2 regions of the Microbacterium sp. ZKA21 genome follow, and region 1 is predicted to be linked to the other one. Evidence: riboswitches for the same ligand, from Rfam matches in the RefSeq annotation. Region 1 holds a riboswitch; the other holds the start of a gene.
The links. Region 1 has a riboswitch for ZMP and ZTP ahead of glyA (serine hydroxymethyltransferase). Riboswitches for the same ligand answer to the same signal wherever they lie in the genome.

Region 1 (7,878 bases):
CATCCGGGTTCTTCCGACGCTGTGGTGCCAGCGGTCAGGCCACGAGGCGCTCGGCGGCCTCCACGACGTTGGTCATGAGCAGCGCGACCGTCATCGGGCCGACGCCGCCGGGGTTCGGCGAGATCCATCCGGCGACCGAGGCGACGTCGGGGTGCACGTCGCCATGCACACGCGACTTGCCGGTCTCGGGGTCCGTCTCACGCGTGACGCCCACGTCGAGCACTGCCGCCCCCGGCTTGACGTCCTCGGCGCGGATCAGGTGCTTGACCCCCGCACCGGCGACGATCACGTCGGCCTGACGCAGGTACGGTGCCATGTCCGGCGTGCCGGTGTGCACCTGCGTCACGGTCGCGTTGATGTCGCGACGCGTGAGCAGGAGTCCCATCGGACGACCGATCGTCACGCCGCGCCCGACCACGACGACGTGCTTGCCCTTGAGGTCGTAGTCGTTGCGGAGCAGCAGTTCGATGACGCCGCGGGGCGTGCACGGCAGCGGCGTGCGGATCGGACTGCTGACGTTCAGCACCAGTCGGCCGAGGTTGGTCGGGTGCAGGCCGTCGGCATCCTTGGCCGGGTCGATGCGCTCGAGGATCGCGTCGGTGTCGATGTGCTTCGGCAGCGGCAGCTGCACGATGTATCCGTGGCAGGTCGGATCCGCGTTGAGCTCATCGATCAGCGCCTCGACGTCCTCCTGCGTGGCGTCGGCCGGCAGCTCGCGCTGGATCGAGTTCATCCCGATCGCCTCGGACTGCCGGTGCTTCATCCCGACGTACAGCTGGGATGCCGGGTCGGCCCCGACGAGCACTGTGGCGATGCCGGGGACGATCCCCTTCTCCTTGAGCGCGGCGACCCGCTCGGTGAGCTCCGCCCTGATCTCGGCCGATGCGGCCTTGCCGTCCAGGACGACAGCAGTCACTGGGACAGTCCCGGGTAGAGCGGGAAGGCGGCGGCGAGCGCGTCGACGCGGGCCTTGAGGGCCGCGACATCCGCACCGGGCAGCAGCGCCAGTGCGATGATGTCGGCGACCTCGGTGAACTCGGCATCCCCGAATCCGCGCGTCGCGAGCGCCGGAGTGCCGATGCGCAGACCGGAGGTGACCATCGGCGGACGCGGGTCGTTCGGGACCGCGTTGCGGTTGACCGTGATGTGGATGTCGTGCAGCAGGTCTTCGGCCTGCTTGCCGTCGATCTCGGCGTCGCGCAGGTCGACGAGGACCAGGTGCACATCGGTGCCGCCGGAGCGGACCTTGATGCCGGCATCCTGGACGTCCTGACGGCCGAGACGCTCTGCGAGCAGCGCAGCACCGCGGACGGTGCGCTCCTGACGCTCCTTGAACTCCGGTGTCCCCGCGATCTTGAAAGCGGTCGCCTTGGCGGCGATCACGTGCATGAGCGGTCCGCCCTGCTGACCGGGGAACACGGCCGAGTTGATCTTCTTGGCGAGGTCCGCGTCGTTGGTGAGGATGAAACCGGAGCGGGGTCCGCCGATCGTCTTGTGCACGGTCGACGAGACCACATGCGCGTGCGGGACGGGGCTGGGGTGGATGCCCGCGGCGACGAGACCGGCGAAGTGCGCCATGTCGACCCACAGGTACGCGCCCACCTCGTCGGCGATCTCGCGGAACTTCGCGAAGTCCAGCTGACGCGGGTACGCCGACCAGCCGGCGATGATGACCTTCGGCTTGTGCTCGATGGCGAGGCGACGGACCTCGTCCATGTCGACGAGCGAGGTCTCCGGGTCGACGCCGTACGCGACGATGTCGAACAGCCGGCCGGAGAAGTTGATCTTCATGCCGTGCGTCAGGTGGCCGCCGTGGTCGAGCGACAGGCCGAGCAGCGTGTCGCCGGGGCGGGCGATGGCGTGCAGCACTGCCGCGTTGGCGGTGGCACCGGAGTGCGGCTGGACGTTGGCGAACTCCGAGCCGAACAGGCTCTTGGCGCGCTCGATCGCGAGCGACTCGGCGACGTCCACCTCTTCGCAGCCGCCGTAGTAACGGCGACCGGGGTAGCCCTCGGCGTACTTGTTCGTGAGCACGGAGCCCTGCGACTGCAGCACGGACACGGGCACGAAGTTCTCGGAGGCGATCATCTCGAGGAAGCCGCGCTGGCGGTTCAGCTCCCGCTCGAGGACCTCGGCGATCTCCGGGTCGACTTCGGACAGCGGGGCGTTGAAGTACGGGTCGGTCATGACGTGCTCCTGATCTCACGGTGGAAAGGGGTTGTTCCTGATCGGCCCAGGCGCGCGGTCGATTCCCATGAGAAGTCGCTCCCCGGTGGTAGTCCACCCAGACGCCAGTCGCGACGGTTCGAGCATAGCGGATCGAGTAGCCCGCAACGCTTGGATGTCGCAGCCCTCACCGGTAGGTTTTGTTCATGGTCCTTACTCTTGTACCGCTGCCCTCGTCGGTCACGACCGGCCCCGGCGCGTTCGTCCTCACGCCCGCCACGCGCATCGTCATCGCCGACGGTGCGGATGCCGCGGCATCCGCTCTCTCCGACCACCTGGCGGAGCTCACCGGCCTGCGGCCGGAGACGACGGAAGGCGAGCCCGTCGCCGGCGACATCGTCCTGCGGGCGACCGCCGCGGAAGACGAGGCGTACCGGCTGGAGACGACGGACCGCGTCGAGATCGCCGGGTCGGCTGCCGGACTCTTCTACGGCATCCAGACGCTGCGTCAGCTGCTGCGCGAGGACGCCGGTTCCTGGACGATCGCGCAGGTGTCGATCACCGACGCGCCGCGCTTCGGCTATCGGGGTGTGATGCTCGACGTGGCCCGCACGTTCTTCGACGTGGCGACCGTGAAGGAGTTCATCGACCGCGCGTCGTCGCTGAAGTTCAATCGCCTGCACCTGCACCTCAGCGATGACCAGGGCTGGCGTCTGCAGATCGACAGCCGTCCGCTGCTGACCGAGAGGGCATCCGGAACCTCGGTGCTCGGCCGCCCAGGCGGCTTCTACTCGAAGGACGATTTCCGCGAGATCGTCCGCTACGCGGCCGCGCACCACATGGTGGTCGTTCCGGAGATCGATCTGCCGGGGCACACGCATGCGATCGGCCTCGCGTACCCCGGCGTGGTCGAGGAGCCCGTGATGAACGACATGCTCCTCGCGCAGTCGGAGGCGCTGGGCCAGCCGCTGCCGGTCGCCGGCGAGCCCTACGAGGGCTGGGGCGTCGGGCATTCCTCCGTGCGCATCCACGAGGAGTCGACATGGGAGTTCCTCCGCGATGTGCTCGGCGAGGTGGCCGAACTGACCCCCGGCCCGCAACTGCACGTCGGAGGCGACGAGTGCCTGGGCACCGCGCAGGCCGATTTCGACGCGTTCATCGAGCGCGTCACCGCATTGACCGTTGAACTGGGGAAGACGCCGGTGGCCTGGCACGAGGCGGGGTCCGCAGTCGTCGCCGAGGGCACGATCGGCCAGTTCTGGGGCAGCGATGCCCCCACGGCCGAGCACATCGAGCACACGCTCCGATTCGCCGAGCGCGGCGGATCGGTCATCCTCTCGCCCTCCACCCGTGCGTACCTCGACATGAAGCCTTCACCCGAAGACCCGCTGGGGCTCAGCTGGGCCGCGATCATCGATCTCGAGTCGGCCTACGCCTGGGAGCCGAACGCGATCGTGCCCGGTCTGGACGAGAGCGCCATCCTCGGGATCGAGGGGCCGCTGTGGTCCGAGACGATCGCGACGCTCGATGATATCGACCACCTGTTCTTCCCCCGAGCCGCGGCCCTGGCCGAGATCGCGTGGTCGCCGGCATCCGCCAAGGACTGGGCCTCGTTCCGCGAGCGCGTCGAAGCACTCGGATCGGTGTGGGATGCCGAAGGATGGGGCGGACAGCGACCGACCCCGACCGAGGGAAGCACGCCATGACCGCAACCGTGATCCACTCCGCGCGCATCGTCTCGCATGGCGTCGAGACGGACGACGCGTGGGTCCGCTTCGAGGACGGTGTCATCGCGGAAACAGGAACCGGCACGACGTGGACGGCTGCCGACGTCGTCGTCGACGCCGCGGAGCTCGCCGGCCCCGGTGCCGTTCTCGCACCCGGGTTCATCGACATCCACGGCCATGGCGGTGCCGGTGCGTCCTACGACGACGGCGCCGAGGCGATCCGCACCGCGCGCGCTCTGCACCGCGCGCACGGCACGACGCGCGCCGTGGTCTCGCTGGTGACGGCGTCGCTCGACGATCTCACCCGTCGCATCGCCGAGATCGCCGATCTGACCAGGACGGATGCCGACATCCTCGGCTCGCACCTGGAAGGTCCGTTCCTCGACCCCGGGCATCAGGGTGCCCACGAACCGACTCTGCTTCAGGCACCGGATGCCGCGGATGTCCGGCGCCTGCTGGACGCCGGAGGCGGAACCGTCCGCCAGGTCACGATCGCCCCGGAGCTCCCCGGCGGCCTCGAGGCGATCCGTCAGACCGTGGCCGCCGGGGCCGCCGCGGCGATCGGCCACACCGATGCGGATGCCGAGATCGCCGCTGCCGCGTTCGACGCCGGCGCCACGATCCTCACGCACGCCTTCAACGCGATGCGGGGCATCCATCATCGGGCTCCCGGCCCTGTGCTGGCGGCGGCCGCCGACCGACGCGTGGTGCTCGAGGCGATCGCCGACAACGTGCATCTCGACCCGCACGTGATCAAGCTGGTGTTCGACGTGGCGCCGGATCGCGTCGCGCTGGTGACGGACGCGATGGCCGCGGCCGGCAGCGCGGACGGCCGGTACGACCTCGGCGCGGTCAAGGTGACCGTGACCGACGGCATCGCCCGCACGGATGCGACGGGCTCGATCGCCGGCTCGACGCTGACGCAGGATGCCGCGCTACGGAACGCCGTGCAGGCCGGCGTGCCCCTCGCGGCCGCCGTGCGTGCTCTCACGGAGACGCCGGCATCCGTCATCGGGGAAGGCGAGAGGTTGGGGCGTCTGGAGCACGGGCTGCTCGCGGATGCCGTCCTGCTGGACGCCCGTCTGCATGTGCGACGCGTGTGGGTGGGCGGTCGACCCGCCGTCTGACCGCCACGGCGCGCGCGAACACATCGGGAGTAGAGGGGAGGCCGCCGCACCCCAGACCGCGGCGGCCTCACTCCCTCCTGGACGAGCGGGCGGCTCGGGAACTCCTCCCCCGAGGGTCCCGAGCCCGCCCTGAGCCGGCGCAGTTGCCCCCCGCGCCGGCACTGCCCGATCTCCGCCCCCCGGTGGTGATCGTGCAGCGTGCTCTGATGATGAGACGGGCGACGTCGTGATTCATCACGCGAATCGAGGAACTTTTTCTGAGATTTCTTCGGCGGCCCTGGCAGAGAGTTCGCTCCGAGTTATCCACAGGACTGGTCAGGCTGGGAAAACGGGGTGAGAATGTATGAGGCGCGTGATGGGGACCCGATTCACGCGTCTCTTCCTGTGGAGCCGACCCGATGCTCCACGAGATCTGGATGACTGTGCCGAACGAGAACAACGACAACGCGGAGATCGCTGACGCCGATCTGATCCTGCGCACCCGGTCCGGCGACCGCGAGGCGTTCGGCGAACTCTGGCGACGCCACTACCCGTCGGGCATCGCCGTCGCGCGATCGATCACGTCTTCCCTCGACCCGGACGATCTCGTCCAGGAATCGTACACGCGCATCTACAACGCGATCCTCAAGGGCGGCGGACCCAACGGGTCGTTCCGCGCCTACTTGTTCACGAGCATCCGGAACACCGCGGCCGGCTGGGGCAAGGCGCGCCGCGAGACGGCCATCGACGAGATGGATGCCGTCCCCGACCCGGACACGACCGAGCAGGCCACCGATGAGGCGCTCGACCGCGGGCTCACCGCGAAGGCGTTCCGCAGCCTCCCCTCGCGCTGGCAGGAGGTGCTCTGGTACACCGAGATCGAGCAGATGAAGCCGGCCGAGGTCGCTCCCCTGCTCGGCATGAAGGCCGGCGCGGTCGCGCAACTCGCCTTCCGAGCACGCGAAGGTCTGCGCGAGGCATGGATCCAGGCGCACCTGCGCAGCGCCGCCCCCGGGTCAGAATGCCAGTGGAGCATCGAGCACATGGGCGCCCATTCCCGGGGCAACCTCAGCAACCGCGACCAGAAGCGCTTTGACGAGCACCTTTCGGATTGCGCCCGCTGCATGATCGTCGTCGCCGAGGCGAAGGACGTCTCGGATCGCCTGGCCATGGTGCTGCTGCCGCTCGTGCTCGGCATCACCGGCGCGACCGGCTACCTGGCTGCGTTGCAGGGTGGTGGCGCGCCGATCGTCGCGCTGGCCGCGATGCCCTCGAGCGTCGTCGAAGGTGCTGTCGTGGTCTCCGGCACCGGCGGCGCAGCGATGGCCGGTGCCTCGGCCGGTTCCGGCTCGACCGGTGGCGCGGGCGGTGCCGGTGGAAGCGCTGGCGCAGCAGGAGGCGGAGCAGCTGCCGGAACGACCGCGGGCGCCGTCACCGGCATCGGTGCACTGGTCGGTGTCGGCTCTGCCGCGCTGATCGTCGCCGGTGTCGTCGCCGCAGCCGCGATCATTCCGGGCCTGACGGCGTCCACCCCGGTGGCGAGCCTTCCGAGCGCGAGCCAGGTCGACGAATCGTCCTCGATCCCGGCCGAGGTCGGTCCGGATGAGAAGCTCGAGGCGCTGAACAACCAGCCGTTCGTGATCGATGAGCCGGTCAAGGACGAGGATGCCGGCGATGCGCCGATCGCCGAGTCCGATCCGGTCGTCGAGGCGCCTCTCACGATCCCCGTCGTGCCCGCGCCGGGCGATCCGGGCGGCTCGGGCGGCGAAGACGCCCCTGAGCAGCCGGCCGAACCCGTGGATCCGCCGGAGGTTCCGGTGGCACCCGTGCCGGGGCCTTCGCCGACCCCGACTCCCACGCCCACGCCGGAGCCCCCCGCGGCGCCGAAGCCCGAGCCGACGCCGACGCCGACTCCCGAGCCAACGCCCACTCCTTCGACGGCCCCGGAGCCGACTCCGGAACCAACGGAAACTGCTGAGCCGACGCCGAGCCCCACGCCCACGCCGGAACCGACGGAGACTCTCACGCCGGAACCGACCGAGCCCCCGGAGCCGACTCCTAGCCCGACGCCGGGTCCGACGGAGACCCCGGAGCCGACGCCCACACCAACACCGACTCCGACTCCGACGCCGACTCCCGAGCCGACAGAGACTCCCGGGGCGACTCCGAGCCCGACACCGACTCCCACACCGGAGCCAACGGAGACCCCCGAGCCGACTCCGAGCCCGACACCGACTCCCACACCGGAGCCAACGGAGACCCCCGAGCCGACTCCGAGCCCCACCCCGACAACCACCCCAACGCCGACTCCCACACCGGAGCCAACGGAGACGCCCGAGCCGACTCCGAGCCCCACCCCGACACCGACTGACCCTGCGGCCCCGACTTCACCAGTAGCTCTTACGGACGCCTCAATGTGCATCGGCACGGACAACAAGACCTACGTAGCGCTCGATGTGCTCGGCGAACCAGGTGCCCAGATTCAGGCTCTTCTGAACGGCAGCCCCGACGGCGCGGACGACGCGATGCTGGGTGCGGACGGCGCTGCGACGGTAAGCCTTCGGCCCACCGGTGAACAGATTCTGTTGGATGCCGACGTCGAGATCCATTACGTCACGATGAACGGCCCAGTTCAGGCGTACAGCACCACGCTCGGCGACCTCGGCGTGAACGTGCTGACGGTGATCTTCGCCCCTAACTGCCGATGACGGCCGTCGTCTCCCCTGATCTCGAATTGAGCGCCGCAAACGAGCCCGCCTCACCCGCCGAATAGACTGGGAGCATGACCCAGGAGACACCGGCAGAACCGGGCGTGAACCGCCCGAACGTCACCCCGCTCGACATCATCCGGGTCGTCGTCCTGCTCGCCGCTCTCGCGT
Region 2 (7,878 bases), on a different contig from region 1:
GCGGGCTCATCTCGGCTGCGGGCCGTACGGCTGCGGCGGATGCCGTCGATGCGCTCGCAGCACTCGCCGGTGGGAGTCTGCTCACGAGTGCGAGCCCGGATGGGCTGGTCTGGGCGCTCGGTTCGCGGACGGATGCCGGTGACACCGTGCTCGTCGCCAACCTGGACCGCGTGGAGCGTCGCGTGCCGATTGCCGGGGTGGGCGACGTTGCCGGCGTGAGCGAGGTCGAGGTCGGGGCCGGCGCGTGGATGCGGGTGACCCCGTAGGCTCGGCGAGTGCGGCTGGTCTCTCTTGATCTCGTCCATTGCTCCCCTGCCGAGCTGGCGATGGCGGACGTGCCGACCACCGAGGATCTCGAGTTCGCGGCATCTCACACGGATGTGATCCTCACCGACGGACCGGGCGCGCACGCCGGGGCGCTGGCCGAGTATCGGATCACGGCAGACGTCCTGGCGAAGGCACCGGCGGGCGTGCGGCTCGCCCCATGCCCGCCATTCATCCGCGGCCGGGAGGTCACGGCCGATGCGATCGCCGGGCCCGCGTTCGTGGGGTACGAGTTCAAGCGTGCGCTGGCCCCCGTGCAGCAGGCGATCCTCGCGCACTGCATCGTCTGACGCACCCCGCCCTTCAGAAGGGTGGAGGTTGTTCTCGGGTCGTGAATCCGGTGGGCGTGGTGAGTTGGATGGTGCCGTCAGGGCGGGATCGGTAGCGGGTTCGGGTGCGGTGGCGGTGGGTGTGGTGGTGGGGGCAGAGGGGTGCCATCGAGTCGGCGTCGGTTCTGCCGCCGGCGGCCCAGGGGCGGCGGTGGTCGATGTCGGCGTCGGCGGCGAGGCGTTCGCAGCCGTCGCAGGAACAGGTGCCGTGTTTCAGGATGAGCCAGTCGCGTTGGGCCGTGGTGGGTCGGTAGGTACGGCGGTCCATGTCGAGGACGACGCCCTTGACGGGGTCGGTGATGACGCGGTGGAACGCGGTGGCGTCGGTGAAGATCTGCGCAGCGGTTGCCGGGTCGATGGTGTCGCCGCCGACGATCTCGGCCTGTTCGTCGGCGAGGATCCGAGCGGTTTCGGGGTCGATCGGGGTGTTGTCGCGGGCGGCGGCGATCAGTTGCACCGGGATCGTGACGAAGACTTTCGTCTTCACCGCGGTGTCGGTACCGACACCGCGCAACCACGCGCTGGAGAGGTCCGCGCGGATCTGATCACGCGTGCGACCCTCGCGGGCGTCCTTGGACAGGTGCTTCGCGGTGGACGTCCCGCGGCGGAACGCGGCCCGTGCCTCGTGGGTGGGCATCAGCGCGTGGTACCAGGACAAGCCCCCGTCGACGTCCTCGACATACACCCGCCGGTCCCGCATCGCCCTGGCGTGATCAGCTTCCGGGCCGATCGGCCGCAGTCGGCCGGTGAGACGCTTCAGGCGCCGGTTGAACGAGCCCGGCGAACATGTCTCGGACCATTGCGCGCACGCCGAATCGATCTCGGCGAACGCGGCCCGTTCGGCGGCCCGTTCGTCGGTGGTCGCATCCGCGGGGGCGGCGACCACACCGAGCGCATGCACGGCCCGACCCACCAGGTACAGCGACGCGAACCCGGTCACCGCCCGCTCCCATAGGGCTGGTAGATGAGCCTGGGCACGCTCGGCGAGGAACACCTGCCCGCGCACATGCTCCTCCGACATGGCCATCCGCAACGCGAGGTCCATGATCGCGGCGCGCTCGGCGTAATCGATCGAGCGGGAATCCTCGATCCCATCCAGATACAGCTCCGGATGCCGGCGCGCGTACTGGACGACCCGCAGCATCCGCGCCGCCTGCAGCGCGGCCTGACGATTCGCATCGACCTGGGAGCACTCCGCATCCGCGAGCAGCACCCCGATCTCCTCCGCCGGCTTCAACGCCTGGGGAGAAGAGGGCAACTGCTCTGCCGCATCCATATCCCCAGTTTAGTATCTATGTTCTAATACGGCAAGCCCTCCGATGACACAGGCGCGGGAGCGCGGAGGCCTCAACTGCCGTTCCGGGTGTCGCTCAGCAGCGAGCGCTCGAGGCGGATGTCGCTGAAGACGACATCGCACCGTTCCCCGCAGGGTGCCTGACTGAGAAAGCCCACCGAGGTCGACCGACCAGCCGGAACGGCGAGATGGAACAGGCGCACGAAGTCCCAGCGTTCGCCGTCCGTCGATGAGTGGAAGGCCCAGGCGTTGCCGCCGAGGAAGGCGAGACGGAGGTGGATGCTGGCGTCCACGACCAGGCGCGAGTTGACGTCGTCGGAGTACATGTTCGTCACGACGCTGACGACCATCGGCTCGCCGTCCGGGGAGTACTCGAAGCAGAGCTTCGCCCAATGATCTTCGTCCGACCAGATGGACAGCGCACCGGCATCGAAGGTCGTGCGGTCACCGACGACGGACACGTTGGCGGAGAGCATGAACGGCGTGTCAGGTGCTGCGAACGCCAGGCTCGCTGCACGATGCTGCTGATCGCCACCGGTCGCATCATTGGTCCAGTCGACGCCGCCGGCACTCCGCAGCGTGAGCGTCTGAGCCACCGGGTCGATCGATGCTTCCCCCTCGACAGGAACCCAGGACAACGGCGGCAGCTCGTCGAGCGCGAAGAGAGGATCAGTCATGCTCCCATTGTGGCGTCATCGGCAGGGTGACGTGCCAGCGCGGGAGATGTTCTCGTGAACCCGCGCCGCCGGTACGCTGAGAACGCGACTGGCGTGGCCGGATCACCGGCAGGGAGCGCAACATCGGCATCGTCCGCCTGGGTGCCCATCTACGAAGAGATGGGCAGCGTATGCGTTATGGAATGAATCCGCACCAGCAAGCCGAAGTGATCAGCGGGGGTCCGCGGATCCTGAACGGCGAGCCGTCGATGATCAACTACCTCGACGCTCTCAACGCCGCGGCGCTCGCCCAGGAGGCCGACGCGTACACGGGGCACCCGGCCGCGGCATCCTTCAAGCACGTCTCCCCCGCCGGTGCCGCCGTCGCCGGCGAGATCGACGACACGGCCGCGCGCACCTGGAACGTCCCGGCCTCGGCATCCGGCTCCCTCCTCTCCGCCTATGTCCGCGCGCGCGACGCCGACCCGAAGTCGTCGTTCGGCGATGTCGTCGCGCTGTCGCGTCCGGTCGACCTCGAAACGGCCGAGTTCCTGAGCACGGTGATCTGCGACGCGCTCATCGCTCCCGGATTCGAACCAGGAGCTGCAGACGTGCTCGGCAGGAAGCGCGGCGGCCGGTTCCTGCTCTTCGAGACGGACCCGACCGCGACGCCCCCGGCGCGTGAGCGGCGGGACGTGCTCGGCGTCGCGCTCGAGCAGGACCGCGACACGGCCGACCTCGCCGCCGCCCTGCCCGACGGGCTCGACCCCGCGGTCCGCACCGACGCTCTGGTCGGCATGGCCACGGCGCGCTACACCCAGTCGAACTCCGTCGTGCTCGTCGAGGACGGATCCGCGATCGGCATCGGAGCCGGCCAGCAGAACCGCGTCGACTGCGTCCGTCTCGCCGGAGCCAAGGCCCGGATCTGGTGGCTGCGGCGCCACCGGAGCGTCGACGCCCTGCCGCGGATCGAGGGGATGAAGCGGCAGGACCGCCTGAACTGGCAGATCCGCTTCGCCGGACACGAGATGACCCGGGGCCAGCTGGCGGACTTCACGACCCTGTTCGGCGCGGAGGCCGCGGCCCGGTACGACGATCAGACCTGGCGGGATGCCTGGATGCAGGAACTGCGCGGCATCACGCTCGTGTCGGACGGCTTCCTGCCGTTCCGCGACAACGTCGAGCACGCGGCCGAGTTCGGCGTCTCCACGATCGTGGAGCCCGGTGGATCGACGCGGACCGCAGAGGTCGCGGCCGCGGCGCACGAGTACGGCATCGCGCACGTGCAGACCGGGCTGCGACTGTTCCACCACTGACGGCGCCTGAACCACGAAGGGCCGCCCCGCAGGACGGCCCTTCGTTCCTTCCGGTCCCCCGACCGATCACTCCAACGCGAAGAGCGTGTAGCTCTCGGCGTTCTCGGCGTTGATGACGATGCAGTCGATCGACTGCTTCTCGTCCTCGCCGGTCTCCCCGGTCTTCACGAAGCTGTCGGCCTGCTGCACCGCGAGCTGGGAGATCAGCACCGCCGGCTGCAGACCCGTCGCCAGCAGCGTGCCGGCCTTGATGGCCTCGACGGCGTCGGGGCTGCCGTCGAATCCGGCGATGACGACCTTGCCGGTGAGACCGGCGGCCTCGACCGCGGCCACCGCGCCAAGCGCCATCGTGTCGTTGCCCGCGATGATCCCCTGGATGTCCGGGTCGCGCTGCAGCAGCGTCTCGATCTTCGTGAACGCCTCGTCCTGGCTCCAGTTCGCGGTCTCCTTGGCGACCGGCACCAGGTTCGGGTACTGCGAGATGACGCTCGCGAATGCCTCGGAGCGCACCCCGGCGTTCGTGTCGGATTCCTTGCCGGTCAGCTCGATGTACTTGCCGCCATCAGGAAGAGCTGCGACCCACTCCTCGGCGACCGCCGCAGCGCCCTGCGCGTTGTTCGCGACGATCTGCGCTGCCGCGACCCCGGTCTCGTTGATCTCGCGATCGATGAGGAACACCGGGATGCCGGCATCCTTGGCCTTCTGCACCGGACCGATCGAGGCATCGGCGCCGGCGTTGTCGAGGACGATCGCGACAGCATCCTTGCTGATGGCCGCGTCGATCAGCTCGCTCTGCTTGTTCGGGTCGTCGTCGTGCGAGGCGACGGACGTCTCGTAGCCGAGCTTCTCGGCCTCGGCCGCCGCGGCATCCGCTTCGGCTTTGAAGAACGGGTTGTCGTGCGAGGGCGTGATGATCGCGATGACGCCGCCGGCGTCACCGGAGCCGCCGTCGCCGCCGTCTCCCGAACCGGAGCCGGCGTCGTCGCTGCCCGGGCTGCACGCCGCGAGCCCGAAGACGAGGGTGAGTGCCGCTGCCGCGGCGAGGATACTGCGTCGCATGATTCTCCTTCGATCGTGCTGTGATGCTACTGACGTCGCAGCGGGGTTCACGCCGTGGCCGGCGTCGACTGAGGGGGTGCGGACTGCTTGTTCGCCGCGGCGAGCGCGGCGTTCTTCGACCGGGTGATGCGCTGCTGCGCCTGATCGAGCATGACCGCGAGGATGATGACCGCGCCCTTGATCGCGATCTGCCAGAACGTCGAGACGCCGACCAGCACGAGCCCGTCGCTGAGGAAGCCGATGACGAACGCTCCGATGAGCACACCGCGGACGTTGCCCCGACCACCGGTCAGCGCCGCCCCGCCGATCACGACCGCGGCGATCGCGTTGAGCTCGAAGGTCTCGCCCAGCTGCGGCGCAGCGCTGGTGAGCTCGGACGAGATGATCAGGCCCGTGGTCGCCGCGCAGAAGCCGCTGATCATGTAGACGCGCAGCTTGACCTTCTTCACCGGGACGCCGGACAGCTCCGCCGCCCTCTCGTTGCCGCCCGTCGCGTAGACCCAGCGCCCGAACGGGGTCTTGCGCAGGACCAGCGAGGCGATCAGTGCGAACACGACCATGATCCAGATCGCCGTCGGGATGCCGAGGATCCGGCCTCCCCCGATCAGGAGGAACCCCTGATTGCCGAGCTCCTCGGTGCCGGCGAGCTTGGGATACGTCGTGCCGTTCGAGATGAGCAGCGCCGCGCCTCGCGCGACGTAGAGCATGCCGAGCGTCGCGATGAAGGGCGCGACGTTGAACTTCGTCACGAGGATGCCGTTGATGAACCCGACGAACGTGCCGACGGCGAGCGCGACGACGACGACGAACCAGACCTGCGGGTACGCGACGATGTCGAGCACCGTCAGGTGCCAGCCCTGCAGCAGGGTGCCAGCGACCACGCCGGACAGGCCCACCGTCGACCCGACGGAGAGGTCGATGCCGCCCTTGAGGATGACGAACAGCATGCCGAGCGCCAGGATGCCGTTGTACGCGACGTGCTTGGTCATGGTGATGAGGTTGCTGAAGGTGAGGAACGAGTCCGACAGCAGCGCGAAGATGATGATGAGGACGATCAGCGCGATGAACGCGCGCCCCTCGAGCAGCAGCGACCCGATGTCGACGTTCTGCAGGCGATTCCGTCGAACCGCGGTATTCTCGGTGGTCATTGCGCGCTCCCTGCGGGTTCGTCGGTGTGCGATTCCCCGGAGGCGACCATGAGGTCCTCCCGGGTGGAGTTCCTGGGGTCGAATTCGCCGACGATCCGGCCCTTCGACATCACGATGACGCGGTTCGAGACACCGAGCGCCTCGCCCACCTCGCTGGTCGCGAAGAGCACGGCGAGTCCGCGGCGGGCCTCGCGCGCCATGAGCGCGAAGATCTCGGCCTTGGCCCCGACATCGATGCCGCGGGACGGTTCGTCCAGCAGGATCACGCGCGGCTCGGTCATGAGCGTCTTGCCGATCACGACCTTCTGCTGGTTGCCTCCGGACAGCGACGTGATCGACGCATTCGGGCCCGCGGCCTTCACTCGCACGTCGGCCATGCTCCGCGCGACCGCTTCGCGCTGGCGGCGAGAGCGGATCCAACCCATCGGCGCGAACGAGAGCAGGCTCGACAGAGCGGTGTTCTCACCGACGGACATCGTCTGCACCAGTCCGTCGCGCTGACGATCCTCCGGGACGAGCGCGAGACCCGAGGCGATCCGGTCTCCGATCGTCTGCGACGCGAGCGGCTCGCCGTGGATCAGCACCTCGCCGCGCTGGATCGGCGAGCGCCCCGCCAGTGCTTCGAGCAGCTCGGTGCGCCCGGCGCCCATGAGCCCGTACAGGCAGACGATCTCGCCCGCGCGCACCTCGAGGTCGAGCCCGTCGACCGCAAGTCGGCTCGGGTTGGCCGGGTCCGCGACGGTGACGCCCTTCAGCGACAGCGCCACCTCGCCGAACTCGTCGAGCAGGTCGGGGGCGAGATCGTCCGCGGCGCGGCCGACCATGTTCGAGATGACCCAGTTCAGATCGATATCGGCGCGGTCCCCGGTGGCGACGAGGGCCCCGTCGCGGAAGACGACGGCATGATCGGCGATCTCCAGGGCCTCTTCCAGGTGGTGCGAGATGTAGACGATCGCGACGCCCTCGTCCGTCAGCTCGCGGATCAGCGAGAACAGCACCTCCACCTCACTGCCGCTGAGCGCCGACGTCGGCTCGTCCATGATGAGCACGCGCGCCTCGCCTGCCAGAGCGCGGGCGATCTCGACGACCTGCTGCTGCCCGAGACGGAGGTCGCCGACGAGCGTCTTCGGGTCGAGGTCCTCGGCGAGACGCCGCATGAGCTCGCGCGTCTTCGCCGCCTCGGCCCTGTCATCGACGAGGATGCCGCCGCGCGTGTACTCGCGGCCCATGAAGATGTTGTCCTTGATGCTCAGGTTGGGCGCGAGGCTCAGCTCCTGATGGATGATCGCGATACCGCGGCGCGCGGCATCCACCGTGTTCTCCAGCGAGATCTCCTCGCCGCGCAGCTCGAGGATGCCGGCGGTCGGCGTCTCCACACCGGACAGGATCTTCATGAGCGTTGACTTGCCCGCGCCGTTCTCGCCGAACAGGACAGTGACGGCGCCGGAGCGGATGTCGAAGTCCACGCCCTTGAGCGCGTGCGTCGCGCCGTAGACCTTGGAGATGCCGCGAGCGCTCATGACGACCGTGTCGTCGGCGACGGCATCGACCAGTGCGGCCATCACTCGACCTCGATCGCGACGGGGACGACCGAGACGAGCGCCGGGTTCACGCGCGTGAAGGCTCCGGTCACCGTGATCGTCTGCCCCTCCGAGATCGGACCGACTTCAGCGAGCATCCCATCGCGGACGCGGTTGTTGAACTCGGTCGCGACCTCCTGGAACTCGAGCTGGTTCGTGAAATCGTTGAACG

Region 2: it holds a riboswitch for ZMP and ZTP, as region 1 does, so the genes downstream of both, M2317_RS13750 (hypothetical protein) here and glyA (serine hydroxymethyltransferase) in region 1, are expected to answer to the same signal.

What each region holds. Positions count from the first base shown of each region.
Region 1 is NZ_JBNPVV010000004.1:50,300-58,177, reverse strand. Features, by position in the region: gene M2317_RS09840 (bifunctional methylenetetrahydrofolate dehydrogenase/methenyltetrahydrofolate cyclohydrolase) at 35-916, opposite strand; gene glyA (serine hydroxymethyltransferase) at 913-2,187, opposite strand; ZMP/ZTP riboswitch at 2,225-2,309, opposite strand; gene M2317_RS09830 (beta-N-acetylhexosaminidase) at 2,373-3,872, shown strand; gene nagA (N-acetylglucosamine-6-phosphate deacetylase) at 3,869-5,020, shown strand; gene M2317_RS09820 (sigma-70 family RNA polymerase sigma factor) at 5,437-7,707, shown strand; gene M2317_RS09815 (YrdB family protein) at 7,782-7,878, shown strand, end outside.
Region 2 is NZ_JBNPVV010000006.1:204,451-212,328, reverse strand. Features, by position in the region: gene M2317_RS13770 (hypothetical protein) at 1-266, shown strand, start outside; gene M2317_RS13765 (hypothetical protein) at 276-614, shown strand; gene M2317_RS13760 (HNH endonuclease signature motif containing protein) at 628-1,929, opposite strand; gene M2317_RS13755 (DUF1349 domain-containing protein) at 2,001-2,624, opposite strand; ZMP/ZTP riboswitch at 2,699-2,774, shown strand; gene M2317_RS13750 (hypothetical protein) at 2,795-3,919, shown strand; gene M2317_RS13745 (D-ribose ABC transporter substrate-binding protein) at 3,986-4,978, opposite strand; gene M2317_RS13740 (ABC transporter permease) at 5,026-6,126, opposite strand; gene M2317_RS13735 (sugar ABC transporter ATP-binding protein) at 6,123-7,688, opposite strand; gene M2317_RS13730 (DUF2291 family protein) at 7,688-7,878, opposite strand, start outside.